DNA from 3 places in the Pseudoduganella sp. GCM10020061 genome. Region 1 is predicted to be linked to each of the others. Evidence: predicted binding sites of a transcription regulator. Region 1 holds the regulator's gene; each other region holds the start of a gene.
The links. The regulator FliA, encoded in region 1, starts transcription of late flagellar genes. The targets are predictions, from matches to a motif close to CTAAAGTTTNNNNNNNNNNNGCCGNTA.

Region 1 (4,128 bases):
ACATGTCCACCGGCCAGCGCGTGCCGGAAGACCTGCACGTGGCCGACCGCGAGTTCCTGATCGAGCGCGCCTTCAAGCGCGTGCGCGACACCGCCACCGACTACCAGGACGACGAGCTGCCGCTGCTGATGGCGCAGGCCGGCACCGCCGCCACCGACCGCACGCTGCGCGAGGTGCAGCTTGGCTAACTTCGACTTCGACCAGGCCGAAGGCCTGCGCCGGATGCTGGCCGGCCCCAAGCCGCGCATCGTCACCTTCCTGTGCGCCACGCCCGAAGACGACAAGGGCGCCATGCTGGTCAACCTGGCCGCATCGCTGTCCCAGGCCGGCAACGACGTGCTCGTGGTGGACGCCTGCCAGCGCGACTACGGCATCGCCAGCCGCCTCGGCGTCGACCGCAATCCCACGCTGGCCAACGTCGCGCGCCAGGAGTGCGGCCTGAACCAGGTGATCCGCAGCGTCCCGCAGGGCTTTTCCGTCGCGCGCCTGTCGCGCCGCGGCGAGTGGCCCACGCTGGCCGAATCGCGCCGCCTCGCCAACACCTTCGAGGTGCTGGTCAAGCAGACCGACATCGTCATGGTGGACGGCGAACTGGCCGAAGGCGAAGCCTTCCCGGTGCGCGCGATGGAGTCGTCCGAGATCGTGATCCAGGTCGGCACCAGCGCCGAATCGATCAAGGCAGGCTACGCGCTGATCAAGCGCCTGGCCCTGCATCTCGGCCGCCGGCCATTCGGCCTGCTGGTCACCGGCGCCTCCGAGGCTGCGGCCAAGGTGGTTTACGATAATATGGCATCGGCGGCAAGCAAATACCTCGCCGTGCAGCTGACGTCGATGGGCTCCGTGCCGGCCGACGAATACCTGCACCGCGCAGCGAGCCTCGGGCGCGCGGTGGTGGATGCGTTCCCGCTGGCCGGTGCATCGGTCGCGTTCCGCCGCCTGGCTGGCCGCTTCTCTTCATCCGGCGCCGTGCGCTAACGCTCGCGCGGCATCCTCGCGGACGCGGGGATCCATGCCGGGGCGGGCGAAGAAAACCGGAACGAGAAGAGGCAGCGCAGCTACAATCGTACTGCGATGCGCAGTATGGGCTCCCGCCTGCGCGGGAGCGACGACGAATAATAAAAGAGATACATGTACACGGCCAAAGGGAAAGCGAACAAGGACGACCTGCTGATGGAGCACATGCCGCTGGTGAAGCGGCTGGCCCATCACATGAAAGCCAAGCTCCCGCCGAGCGTGGAAGTGGACGACCTGGTCCAGGCCGGGATGATCGGCCTGCTCGATGCGATCACCCGCTATGAAGAGACGCACGGCGCCCAGTTCGAGACCTACGCCGTGCTGCGCATCCGCGGCGCGATGCTCGACGAGCTGCGCAACAGCGACTGGCTGCCGCGCTCCATGCGCCAGAACATGCGCAAGATCGAAACCGCGATGACGGCGCTGCAGCAGAAGCTCGGCCACCCGCCCACCGAATCGGAAGTCGCGAAAGCGCTCAAGATGTCGCTCGCCGACTACCAGGAGATGCTGTCCGACGGCGGCGGCCACCAGCTCGTGTACTACGAGGACTTCCACGACGACGACGGCAACGACAGCTTCCTCGACCGCTACGCCGTGGACGACGCCGACCCGCTCAGCGCCCTGATGGAAGGCGACTTCCGCCAGGCCGTGATTGACGCCATCGACCGGCTGCCGGAACGCGAAAAGATCCTCATGAGCCTCTACTACGAGGAAGAGATGAACCTCAAGGAAATCGGCGCCGTGATGGGCGTCTCCGAATCGCGCGTGTCGCAGCTGCACACGCAAGCGGTGACGCGCCTGCGCGCCACCCTCAGGGAGAAGGCGTGGACTGGGCCAGCCTGACAGGGATACTTCTTGCACTGGCCGGCGTGCTGCTCGGCCACGGCCTCGAAGGCGGCAAGCTCGCATCGCTGGTGCAGCCTGCCGCCTTTGCCATCGTCGTCGTCGGCACCTTCGGCGCCGTCCTGCTGCAGAACGACGCCGCCACCTTCCGCCGCGGCCTGCGCATGCTGCGCTGGGTGTTCCTGCCGCCCGTCTCGCGCCGCCAGCGCCTCGCCCAGGACATCCAGAACTGGAGCGCCTACGCGCGCCGCGACGGCATGCTCTCGCTGGAACAGTTCATGGAAGCGCACGACGACCGCATCATCAAGAAGGGCCTGCGCATGGTGATCGACGGCGTCGCGCCCGACCGCGTGCGCAACATCCTCGAGACCGAAGTCTCCGCCTATGAATTCGCGCAGCGGCAGGGCGCCCGCATCTGGGACTCGGCCGCCGGCTACGCGCCCACCATCGGCATCCTCGGCGCCGTGCTCGGCCTGATCAACGTGATGGAAAACCTGGCCGAGCCATCGCGCCTGGGCGCCGGCATCGCGGTCGCATTCGTCTCCACCATCTACGGCGTCGGCCTGGCCAACCTGTTCTTCCATCCCGTCGGCGCCAAGCTCAAGGCCATCATCGCCGAACGCGTGACGCAGTACGACATCCTCACCGACGTGTTCCACGACTTCGCCAGCGGCGACTACAGCCGCGTCGTCGACGAGCGCGTGCAAAGCCTGCTGTCGCGGGCGTGACACCGCCATGGCGCGCAAACCCTTCCAGGAAGAGCCCGAACAGACCGAGCGCTGGCTGATCTCGTACGCCGACTTCATCACGCTGCTGTTCGCGTTCTTCGTCGTCATGTATGCCATCTCCTCGGTCAACGAGGGCAAGTACCGCGTCTTCTCCGACTCGCTCGGCAGCGCGTTCGGCGGCAGCGGCACGCAGACGACGGCGGGCGAGCCGCAAGTCATCCAGCTCCCCAACATCATCCAGCGCAAGCGCGCCGAGGCAGCGCGGCGCGAGCGCGAGCGCCTGGCGCGCATCTCCGCCGACCTCGCCAGCGCGCTCGGCCCGCTGGTCAAGGCCGGCAAAGTGCGCATCACGCAGACCGCGCAGGGCATCCTGGTGGACATCGACACCAGCGTCCTGTTCGAAGAGGGCGACGCCGCCTTGCAGCTGGAAGCGCTCGACCCCTTGCGCCAGGTCGCCGCCGTGCTCCGGAGCGACAAGCACGCCATCCAGGTGGAAGGCCACACCGACACCACGCCGATCGCCACCCCGCGCTTTGCCAGCAACTGGGAGCTGTCGGCGGTGCGCGCCGGCAGCGTCGTGCGCCTGCTGGCCGACGCCGGCATCGCCCCTGCGCGCCTGACCGTGCTCGGCTACGGCGACACCCGCCCGGTCGCCTCCAACGCCACGCCGACGGGCCGGGCCCGCAACCGCCGCGTCGCCATCACCATCCTCGCCGCCCCCTAAAATGGGGACAGACCCCATTTTCGAAATGGGGACAGACCCCATTTTTCAGTCAACTCTGGACTGTTTTCCTGGGCCTGCCCGGCCGATGTGATCGCAATTTTCGGCCGGTACGCTGCTGAATCTGCTCGATGAAGGCGGTCGAGCCCAGCGCACCGTTGCTGCGAGCGGCATCCCGGATGTGTTGGAGTGCGTGTTCGCCAATCTCGGTGCTGAACAGGGCGCGATATCTCGCACGGCGGGCTTCATCACTTTCGCCGAGGCCGAGATAGATGGCATGCGGGACGAGCAGCGGATCCGGTTCGCCATTTCCGTTGCTGCGATAGCTCGACCATTTGTAATCCGCAGGGCTGGTAACGATACCCGCGCGGACAGGGTTGAGCTCGATGTAGCGTTGGCAGACGAGAAAATAGTTCTCCGTTTGCACAAGCGAGGAGCGGAACCTTCCTTCCCAAAGACTGCCAGTCCGCTGATGCTTCAGGTTGAAATATTGGGTGTATTCCTGAAGCACGGATTTCATCAGTGTCCCAATGGCCCTTGCGTCAGGCGGCGTCAGCAGCATGTGAATGTGATTTGTCATCAAGACATATGCATGGATCGTGCATCCTGTCTCGCCGGCCTGCTCCTGGATGCTGCGAAGCAGGCGACGGCAATCCGCAGCGCCCCGAAAACACTGCTGCCGGTTGTTGCCTCGCTGGATGACATGCATCGGCAGGCCGGGGACCACGATACGCGCAGTTCGCGCCATGATTTGAACTCCTTGATGTGGAGTTCGAACTTAGCAAAACCGCGCGATTCAGCGATGGGCTATCGCAAATTCCC
Region 2 (4,128 bases), on a different contig from region 1:
GGACAAGGTCAGCTGGCCGTTGAGCGCCAGGTCATCGAAGGCCTTGTAGGCGTCGTACTGCTTGACCAGCGCCTGCGATGCGCTCTTGAAGTGCTCCGCGTCATCCTTGGTCCACCAGTCGCGCAGGCGGCCCCTGGAGTCGAACTGGGCGCCCATGTCGTCGAAGCTATGGCTGATCTCGTGGCCGATGACCGCGCCAATCGCGCCGTAATTGTGCGCATCCGACGCTTTCGGATCGAAGAACGGCGGCTGCAGGATGGCGGCCGGGAAGTTCAGCGCGTTCTGCATCGGCATGTTGATCGCGTTGACCAGGTGCGGCGGCATTGCCCATTCCTTCGGATCGACCTTCCTGCCGAGCTTGGACAGCTCCTGCGCGTAATGGAATTCCTCGGCGCGCATCGCATTGCCCAGCGCGTCGCCCGGCTTGACCGTCAGGCCCGCGTACGACTTCCACTTGTCCGGGTAGCCCACGCCCACGTACAGGGTCTTGAGCTTGGCCTTGGCTTCGGCGCGGGTGGCAGGCGCCATCCAGTCCAGCTTGTCGACGCGCTTGTCGAAGGCGGCGACAATGTTTTTCACCATCTGCTGGATGCGCGCCTTATTCTCGGCGGGGAAGTAGCGGTCCACGTACAGGTGGCCCACCGCTTCGTCGAGGGCCGCGTTGGTGGCGGACAGGCCGCGCTTCCAGCGCACCGACTGCTGCGGCGTGCCGCGCAGGGCACGGCCGGTGAATTCGAACTTCTGGTCCGACATCGCTTTCGGCAGCGTGGAGGCAAAATGGTTCAGCTGGTGGAAGGCCAGCCAGTCCTTCCAGGTGGAGAGGTCTTCGGAGCCGACCAGTCTGGCCGCGCCGGTCATCGCACCCGGATGCCATACGATGAACTTCTTCTGGCCCGACAGGCGCGCCGCCTTGAACAGCGCGTTCCAGTCCATGCCGGGCGCCTTGGCGGCGAAGTCCTTCAGCGTCCACGGGTTGTTGGACTTCTGGATGTTGGCGGAATCCTCGCGCGTGGCGTGCGATTCGGCCAGCTTGCGCTCCAGCTCCATCACCCTGGCGGCGCGCGCAGCCGCATTGTCGTAGCCGGCCAGCGTGAGCATGGCGGCGATGTGTTCCTGGTACTTGGCGCGCAGGCCCGCCATGCGCTCGCTGGTGTCCACATAGTAGGCGCGGTCAGGCATGCCGAGGCCGCCCTGCAGGATGTACGGGGTATACCGGGTCGGCTCGGTCAGGCCCTGGGCGATCCAGATGCCGAACAGGTTCTCGGTGTAGAAGTTGGTGGCGTTCAGCGGGTCCACGTCGGCGCGCAGCGACTGGCCCAGCGCCTGCGTCAGGCCCTTGCGGTCGCGGATCGCGTCGATCTTCGCCAGGACCGGCTTGATCGGCTCGAGCCCCTTGGCTTCGATCGCCGCTTCGTCCATGAAGGTGGCGTAGAAGTCCGCGACCTTGCGCGCTTCGCCCTTGGCGTTCTTGTCGGCCACCAGGCCTTCGATCATCTGGCGGATGCGGTTATTGGTTTCTTCGGCCAGCTGGCCGCCCGCGCCCCAGGCACTCTTGTCGGCCGGGATCTCGGTGTGCTGCAGCCACTCGTGGTTGGCGAACGCGTAGAAGTCGTCGCCGGGCGCAGGCATCGGATAGCGGGTGGCCTGCTCGGGCGCCGGGGCCGGCGCCTGCACGGCTGCCTGGCCGGCCGCCTGGAGTGGCAGCGAAAGGAACGCGCCGCACAGGGCAGCGCAGAGGGCGGTCTTGATGGGTGCTTGCATTCGATGGGTCCCCTTTTACTTGGTTTGGTTATCCCGGCAGCCCGACACCAGCGGGTCGCGCAGTACCGGCATGGTGCACTCTACCCCTGCCGCCTGCCGTGCGCCGCCAAATTGCGACGAACTGCAAAATGCCAGAATGCAATGCCGAAATCGCATGACAGGATGCGTATTGACGGGGCCCGCTAAAAATATCAAAAAAAATGTTCTCGGAACCCTAAAGTTCCCTAAATGGGCGCCGTAAATGAAGGACACGCGGTAATCCGCACACTTTTTCAGCAGGTGACAGCATGACCTCCCAGGACATCCTCTCGATGTACGAAAAAATCGCAGGCATCACCGCCCAGATGGCGGTCGCGGCGCAAGCCGGGGACTGGGACCGCCTGGCCCTGCTGGAAGGCCAGTGCAAGACCCAGGCCGGTGCTGCCGAGGCAGGTGCCCTTGCGCTGACCGGCGAACTGCGCGCCCGCAAGGTTGCCCTGCTCAAGCAGATCATGGCGAACGACCGCGCCGTCCGCGAAGTGACGGAACCCTGGCATGCACGCCTGGCGGCCACCATGGCTGCCCACTGAGCGGCTAGTTCCCGACAAAAAGAGCGCCCAGGTGGCGCTCTTTGACGTTTACCACCCCCTGTTCAGATCACTTTTCCTGCAGCAGGATGGGCAACTCGCGGGTGTAACCCGGCGCGGCCAGCGCCAGCGTGGTCGCGATGCCGCCCACGGTCGTGTAGCTGCCCTGTGCCGTCCCCTTGACCTGGCGCGATTCGACCACCATGCCGTCGAACGCCAGGCTCAGGACCGGACGCTGAAAGGTCCCCGTAACCGTGACCGGAACAGCGGCAGCGGCGCCCTCCTCCTTCATGGTCCCCGTGCCGGTCAGTTGGCCGTTGCTGCCTTCCTGCAGCTTGAAATCGATGCGGATGACGTTCGGGGCGCTGGTCGTTCCGACCCAGTCGCCGGCCACCGAGCGCAAGGTGTCCTCCAGCGAACGATGGATATCCTGTTCGGTGGGGCCGCCACCGCCGCACGACGCGCTCATCAGCGCGGCCAGCACACCTGCCAACATCGGTTTGCGCATTGCCGTCCCCTCTGTATTGATGACCTGACTTTACCGGAGACTGTTGCCAAGCGCTATCGCTATTCGTATGAATACGCAGGAATGAAAAAAGCGCCCGAAGGCGCTTTTTCTGAATTCGGAAGGCGATCGCCAGGTATCTCCGGGCGTCGCCTCTTGCCGGTTGCTTCTCCGGCGTCCTTCGCACACTGCAGGCTACGGACTGCTTCCGGAAACAGGCGTTTCTTCAACGTCGACCTGGTGTCGCGCCACGCCATCTTTGGTGACTGCGGCAGGTCCTCTGTACCGTTAGCGGTCTGGTTAAGACCGATGAATCAAGTATAGCGCAATTTCCGGATGGCGCGTGGAAGCCGGCAAAAGTTCGTGCGCGGAACTAAACCCAGATCAAGTCTCACGCGAATCCACAGCCTCTGACCCGGCACGGCGTCGCCGGGAGCGCCGCCACCACCATCCGCCACCGCCCAGCGCCAGCATGCCGCCGCCGGCCAGCGCGGCCCACACGGGGGTGCCGCCGGCCTCTTCCCGAGCCGGTCTTGCTGCGGCTGGCTTGCGCGGCTGAACCGGCCGGGCCACAGGCCGGGTTCCCTGCATGTCGATGGCATACTGCAGCGCCTTCACCTTTTCCTCCAGGTCGACGATCTGGGCCGACAACTGGGCGTTCGTATAGTCGAGCGCCTGGCAAGCCAGGTCGGGCGGACGCGGGCGCGGCGGCGGCGCCTTCGCCGGCACGGGTTCCGGCTTGCGCTGCGCTTGCGGCGCTGGCACCGGTGCCGGCGCTGGCGCGGCCACCCGCACGGGAGCCGGCGGTACCGGTTGCAGCCACAGCGTCGCCGGACGGATCGACAGCTTGCCGTTTTCGGCCAGGTCGAGGAACAGGTGCAGGTATGCAGCCTCGACCGGCTTGATCGAGGTGATGTGCAGGAATTGCCGGCCGTCGCGCCGCATCACCGACATGTGCAGCGTGTCGATCACGGGCGAGCGGGCAATGTTGGCCCCGCGGTAGACGTCATCGTGGGCGATATAGGCGCGCACCGCCCCGCCCTCGTCCGGCAGCAGCTCGATGTCCGCCACCAGCTGCTGGCCGACGTGCGACTTGACCACGGGTTCGCCCAGCTCGGCGGCGTTCAGCGTGCAAGGCGCGGACAGCGCCAGCGCTGTCAGGATGGGTAGCAGGCGTGAATGGTGCATATGGGAAACATTTTAGCAAGCATTGCAGGCGCACCGCGAGATTTTTGGGCTGTGCATCGTTAACGCGCTTTCGGCTAAACTCTTTAGCAACACACCGACGAGCAGGAG
Region 3 (4,128 bases), on a different contig from region 1:
TGCTGGGCGGCGAGCGCGGCGAAGCCCGCCTGCTGCATCCGAACGACGACGTGAACATGGGCCAGTCGTCCAACGACATGTTCCCCACCGCGATGCACGTGGCGGCCGCCCAGGCGGTTGCGAACGATGTACTGCCGGCGCTGGCGCAACTGCGCGGGACGCTGGAGCGCAAGGCGCGCGACTTCACGTCCATCGTCAAGATCGGGCGCACCCATCTGCAGGATGCGACGCCGCTGACGCTCGGACAGGAGTTTTCCGGCTACGTGGCGCAGCTTGAGTTCGCGGAACAGGCCGTGCGCGCGGCGCTGCCGGGCTTGCTGAACCTGGCGGCGGGCGGCACGGCAGTGGGCACGGGATTGAACGCGCATCCCGACTTCGCGCAGCGCATCGCGGCCGAACTGGCGGCGGCCACCGGCCAGAGCTTCCGCACCGCGCCCAACAAATTCATGGCGCTTGCCGGGCACGACGCCATGGTGGCAGCGCACGGCGCGCTAAAGACGCTGGCCACCGCCCTGACCAAGATCGCCAACGACATCCGCTGGATGGCATCCGGCCCGCGCTCCGGCCTGGGCGAGATCACCATCCCGGAAAACGAACCGGGCAGCTCGATCATGCCGGGCAAGGTCAACCCGACCCAGGCCGAAGCGCTGACCATGCTGTGCTGCCAGGTGTTCGGCAACGACGTGGCCATCACGATGGCGGGCGCATCGGGCAACTTCGAGCTGAATGTGTACAAGCCGGTGATCATCCATAACTTCATGCAGAGCGCACGGCTGCTGGCCGACGGGATGCGCTCGTTCGACAAGCACTGCGCCCGCGGCATCGAGCCGAACCGTGCGCGCATCGGCGAACTGATGCAGAAGTCGCTGATGCTGGTGACGGCGCTCGCGCCGCATATCGGCTACGACCGCGCGGCGCAGATCGCCAAGAAGGCACAGCAGGAGGGGACGACGCTGAAAGAGGCCGCGCTGGCGCTCGGCTATGTGACGGCGGACGAGTTCGACGCCTGGGTAGTGCCGTCGGACATGACCCATCCCGCAGTGCGGAGCTGACGGCCGCCCTGAGCCACGGGCGCTACCTGTACACTGTTAGGTATCGTACATTCATCACCCAAGCTCAGGAATAAAATAAATGCAACAAGTCACATTTGAACTGCGCGGCGAATTCGTCGAGCTGAACCAGCTGCTGAAACTGTCGGGACTATGCGACAGCGGCGGCGCCGGCAAGAACATCGTCGCGAGCGGCGAGGTCAAGGTCGACGGCAAGCGCGAGCTGCGCAAGACCGCCAAGATCCGCGCCGGGCAGGTTGTCCAGCTGGGCGACGTGCGCATCAGGGTGGAGGCTCCATAGCCGAGGCTGCTCTGCAGTAATAGCAGGGCTCGCTTGAGTATGGACAAACCGGCAAAAGTGACATGTCGTAACGTGAATACATGATCAATCCGGTTTGAGGTGCCACCATGGAACGCCAGGACCCACAGCAAGTCACGCAGCAGCGCCTGATCGGCGACCTGCGCCTCGTGATCGAGAATGCCGAAGAGCTGCTCAAGAATACGGACAAGTACACGGGACCCGTGTACCAGACGGCCCGCGCCAAGCTGGCACTGGCGCTGAGCGCGGCGACCGAGGAGCTGGCCAGGTTCGAGGACGCGCAGCTCGCCCAGATGATCGCCCGAACGCGCGAAGCGAACGACCTGCACGCCGACAAGACGGGCGAGGAACGCATCCTGCGGGCCTTCCTCAACTGACCCTGGTTGCTTCGGCAATAAAAAAACCGGCCTGGTGGCCGGTTTTTTATTTGCTGCGGTCCGCTCAGGCGGTGGTATTGACCTTGTTCCCCAGGTGCGAAGGCAGGTTGACCGACGGGGTCGACTTGATCGCCTCGATCATCTGGGTTGCCGCTTCCGACTGGATCTGCTGCGCGCGTTTCTGCACCGCGATCGCTACTTCCTGCTTGTTGCCAGTTTCGGCGATGCTCGTTGCGAGCTTTGCAATTCCTCCGACATCCATGATGTCCTCCCAGTTAGCCTTATCACCTCAGGTAACGGCCGGTTTTAGCCCGACTTTAGGGTTCGCGCGAAAAAAATCTGCGCAGCCGTCCCGTGACGACAGCTAGTACGGCATGCGGAAGCGCGTTCCCCGGTAGTTCATCACGGCGGCGGCCGGCAGCAGCTTTTCCAGTACCAGCCCCGGCGCCACTTCCTCCCCTTCCCGGCGCAGGTCCTTATCCACCAGCAGCAGGCGTTCGGACGGCACCGCCGAGTAGATATATCCGCCCAGCGTCACGCGCGGAATGCCCGCGGATATCGAGGACGGCAGCATGGCGAGCGTGGGCAGCGCGTCGTCGGCGCTGGCTTCCGGCTGCGGCGCCTGGACCTGTGGGGCCTGGGGCTGGGGCGCCGGCTGAACCGGGGATGCTTGCGCCAGCACCGGTGCCCGCTCGGGCGGCGGCGCGACCGGCTTCGGAGCCGGGGCGGTTCCCGGCGCGAGCGGCACCGCGGCCGGCGCAGGCGGCATTGGAGGAACCACAGGCGCTGCGGCCAGCGCCACTGGCTGGGCCGGCTCCTGCCCGCCGAGCGAACGCAGGAACGCTGCAGCCCCGCCGGCAAGCAGCAAGGCGGCGCCCAGCGCGATCCACAGCCTTGGGTTGCGCACCGGTGCGGCGGCGGCGGGCGCCGGGCCGGCGGCATCATGGATGCCGGGCGTGCTGCCCAGCTGGCGTTCGGCTTGCGCTTTCTTCAGCGCTTCGAGGATATAGGACATTACTTTCCGTTCCCGGCGGAGGCGAGGCGCGGTTCGCCCACTCCACCCAATTGATTGAGCCGCATGAAAGTACGCGGGCCCGCCAGCCCGTCGGCGGCCAGCTGCTGCCGCTGCTGGAAGGCGCGCACGGCCTCCTGCAGCGGCGCATCGAACGGCTGGCCGGCATGGCGTCCTGCCGCCACGCCCAACTGGGTGGCAAGCTGGTCGACATCCTCGCCGCGGTCGCCGGGCCTGAGGTGCTCGCGGTAAGGGGCGGCGTAGCGCCACAGCGTCGTGAACCGGCCATCCATGCGCGTCGCCAGCTCGCCGGTGGGGACGGTGTGGCGCCGTCCGCCCATCAGCAGCGTGGCCCGCGCCGCATTGAGCGAGACCAGCACCGCATGCCGCGTACCCTGTCCTTCGCGCAGCGTGACGACGGCGGGCCGGTCGAGCGTCCCGAGTTCGAACAGGCCGCCCTTGCCCTGGTAGCAGCGCAGGCCGTGCCCTGCCGCCGCGCCGCAGCCCTCCTCGCCGGCGGGCAGCGGCGTTCCCCACACCTGCACGAGTTCGCGCAAGGCGGCGTCCATGCCGTCGTGGCTGGCCTGCGCAAGACTGGCGGGCGGCGGTGCAGCCGTGCGCACGGCTGCGGGCGCCGCAACCGCCTCCCGGGGAGCGGCCGGGATGACGTTCCATGCCGCCGCCGCGCCCAGGGCCGCCACCGACAGCGCCGCAGCGGCAGCAAGCGGCCAGCGCAACCTGCGCGGCAAGCCTGCATCGCCCGGATGCGCGAACACCTCACGCGCGGCGCGGCGCAGGATGCCCGGCGTTACCTGGGCACTGTTCTCGACGTACGCGCCGAGCAGCGCGCGGTCGCACAGCAGGTTGATCCGGCGCGGCACGCCGCCCGTCAGCCGGTGCGCCAGCGCCAGCACGCCGGGCGGGAACGGGACCGGCCCCGCGAACCCTGCCACGGCCATCCTGTGCTGCACGTACTGCGCCGTCTCCGCCTGCGTGAGCGGTCCGAGGTGATAGCGCGCGATCACGCGCTGCGCCAGCTGCTCGAGCTCCGGGCGCGCCAGCATGTCGCGCAGCTCCGGCTGCCCGATCAGGATGATCTGCAGGAGCTTGCGTTCGTTGGTCTCCAGGTTGGTCAGGAGGCGCAGTTGTTCCAGCACGCCGGCCGACAGGTTCTGCGCCTCATCGATCACCAGCACGTTGTTCAGGCCCGCCGCGTGGCACTCCAGCAGATAGGCGTTGATCGCATCGACGTACGTCTTGATGCTGCCGCCGGCCGGCGCCGCGATGCGGAACTCGTCGCACACTGCCTCCAGCAGTTCCTCGACCGTCAGCTTCGGATTGAACACGTAGGCCAGCCTGCAATGCGCAGGC

Region 2: a site for FliA is predicted at 1,976-2,002, ahead of ACFSQR_RS06625 (flagellar protein FliT). Genes of this name have one in related genera too.
Region 3: a site for FliA is predicted at 2,040-2,066, ahead of ACFSQR_RS06655 (YjfB family protein). Genes of this name have one in related genera too.

What each region holds. Positions count from the first base shown of each region.
Region 1 covers NZ_JBHUJS010000003.1:82,715-86,842, reverse strand. The annotation lists gene flhF (flagellar biosynthesis protein FlhF) at 1-188, shown strand, start outside; gene ACFSQR_RS07845 (MinD/ParA family protein) at 181-975, shown strand; gene ACFSQR_RS07840 (RNA polymerase sigma factor FliA) at 1,129-1,857, shown strand; gene ACFSQR_RS07835 (flagellar motor protein) at 1,839-2,585, shown strand; gene motD (flagellar motor protein MotD) at 2,593-3,309, shown strand; gene ACFSQR_RS07825 (transposase) at 3,359-4,054, opposite strand.
Region 2 covers NZ_JBHUJS010000002.1:623,972-628,099, forward strand. The annotation lists gene ACFSQR_RS06620 (M13 family metallopeptidase) at 1-1,761, opposite strand, end outside; gene ACFSQR_RS06625 (flagellar protein FliT) at 2,049-2,330, shown strand; gene ACFSQR_RS06630 (hypothetical protein) at 2,398-2,835, opposite strand; gene ACFSQR_RS06635 (FimV family protein) at 3,217-4,020, opposite strand.
Region 3 covers NZ_JBHUJS010000002.1:628,453-632,580, forward strand. The annotation lists gene fumC (class II fumarate hydratase) at 1-1,052, shown strand, start outside; gene ACFSQR_RS06645 (RNA-binding S4 domain-containing protein) at 1,132-1,350, shown strand; gene ACFSQR_RS06650 (DUF883 family protein) at 1,458-1,745, shown strand; gene ACFSQR_RS06655 (YjfB family protein) at 1,810-2,007, opposite strand; gene ACFSQR_RS06660 (general secretion pathway protein GspB) at 2,110-2,760, opposite strand; gene ACFSQR_RS06665 (AAA family ATPase) at 2,760-4,128, opposite strand, start outside.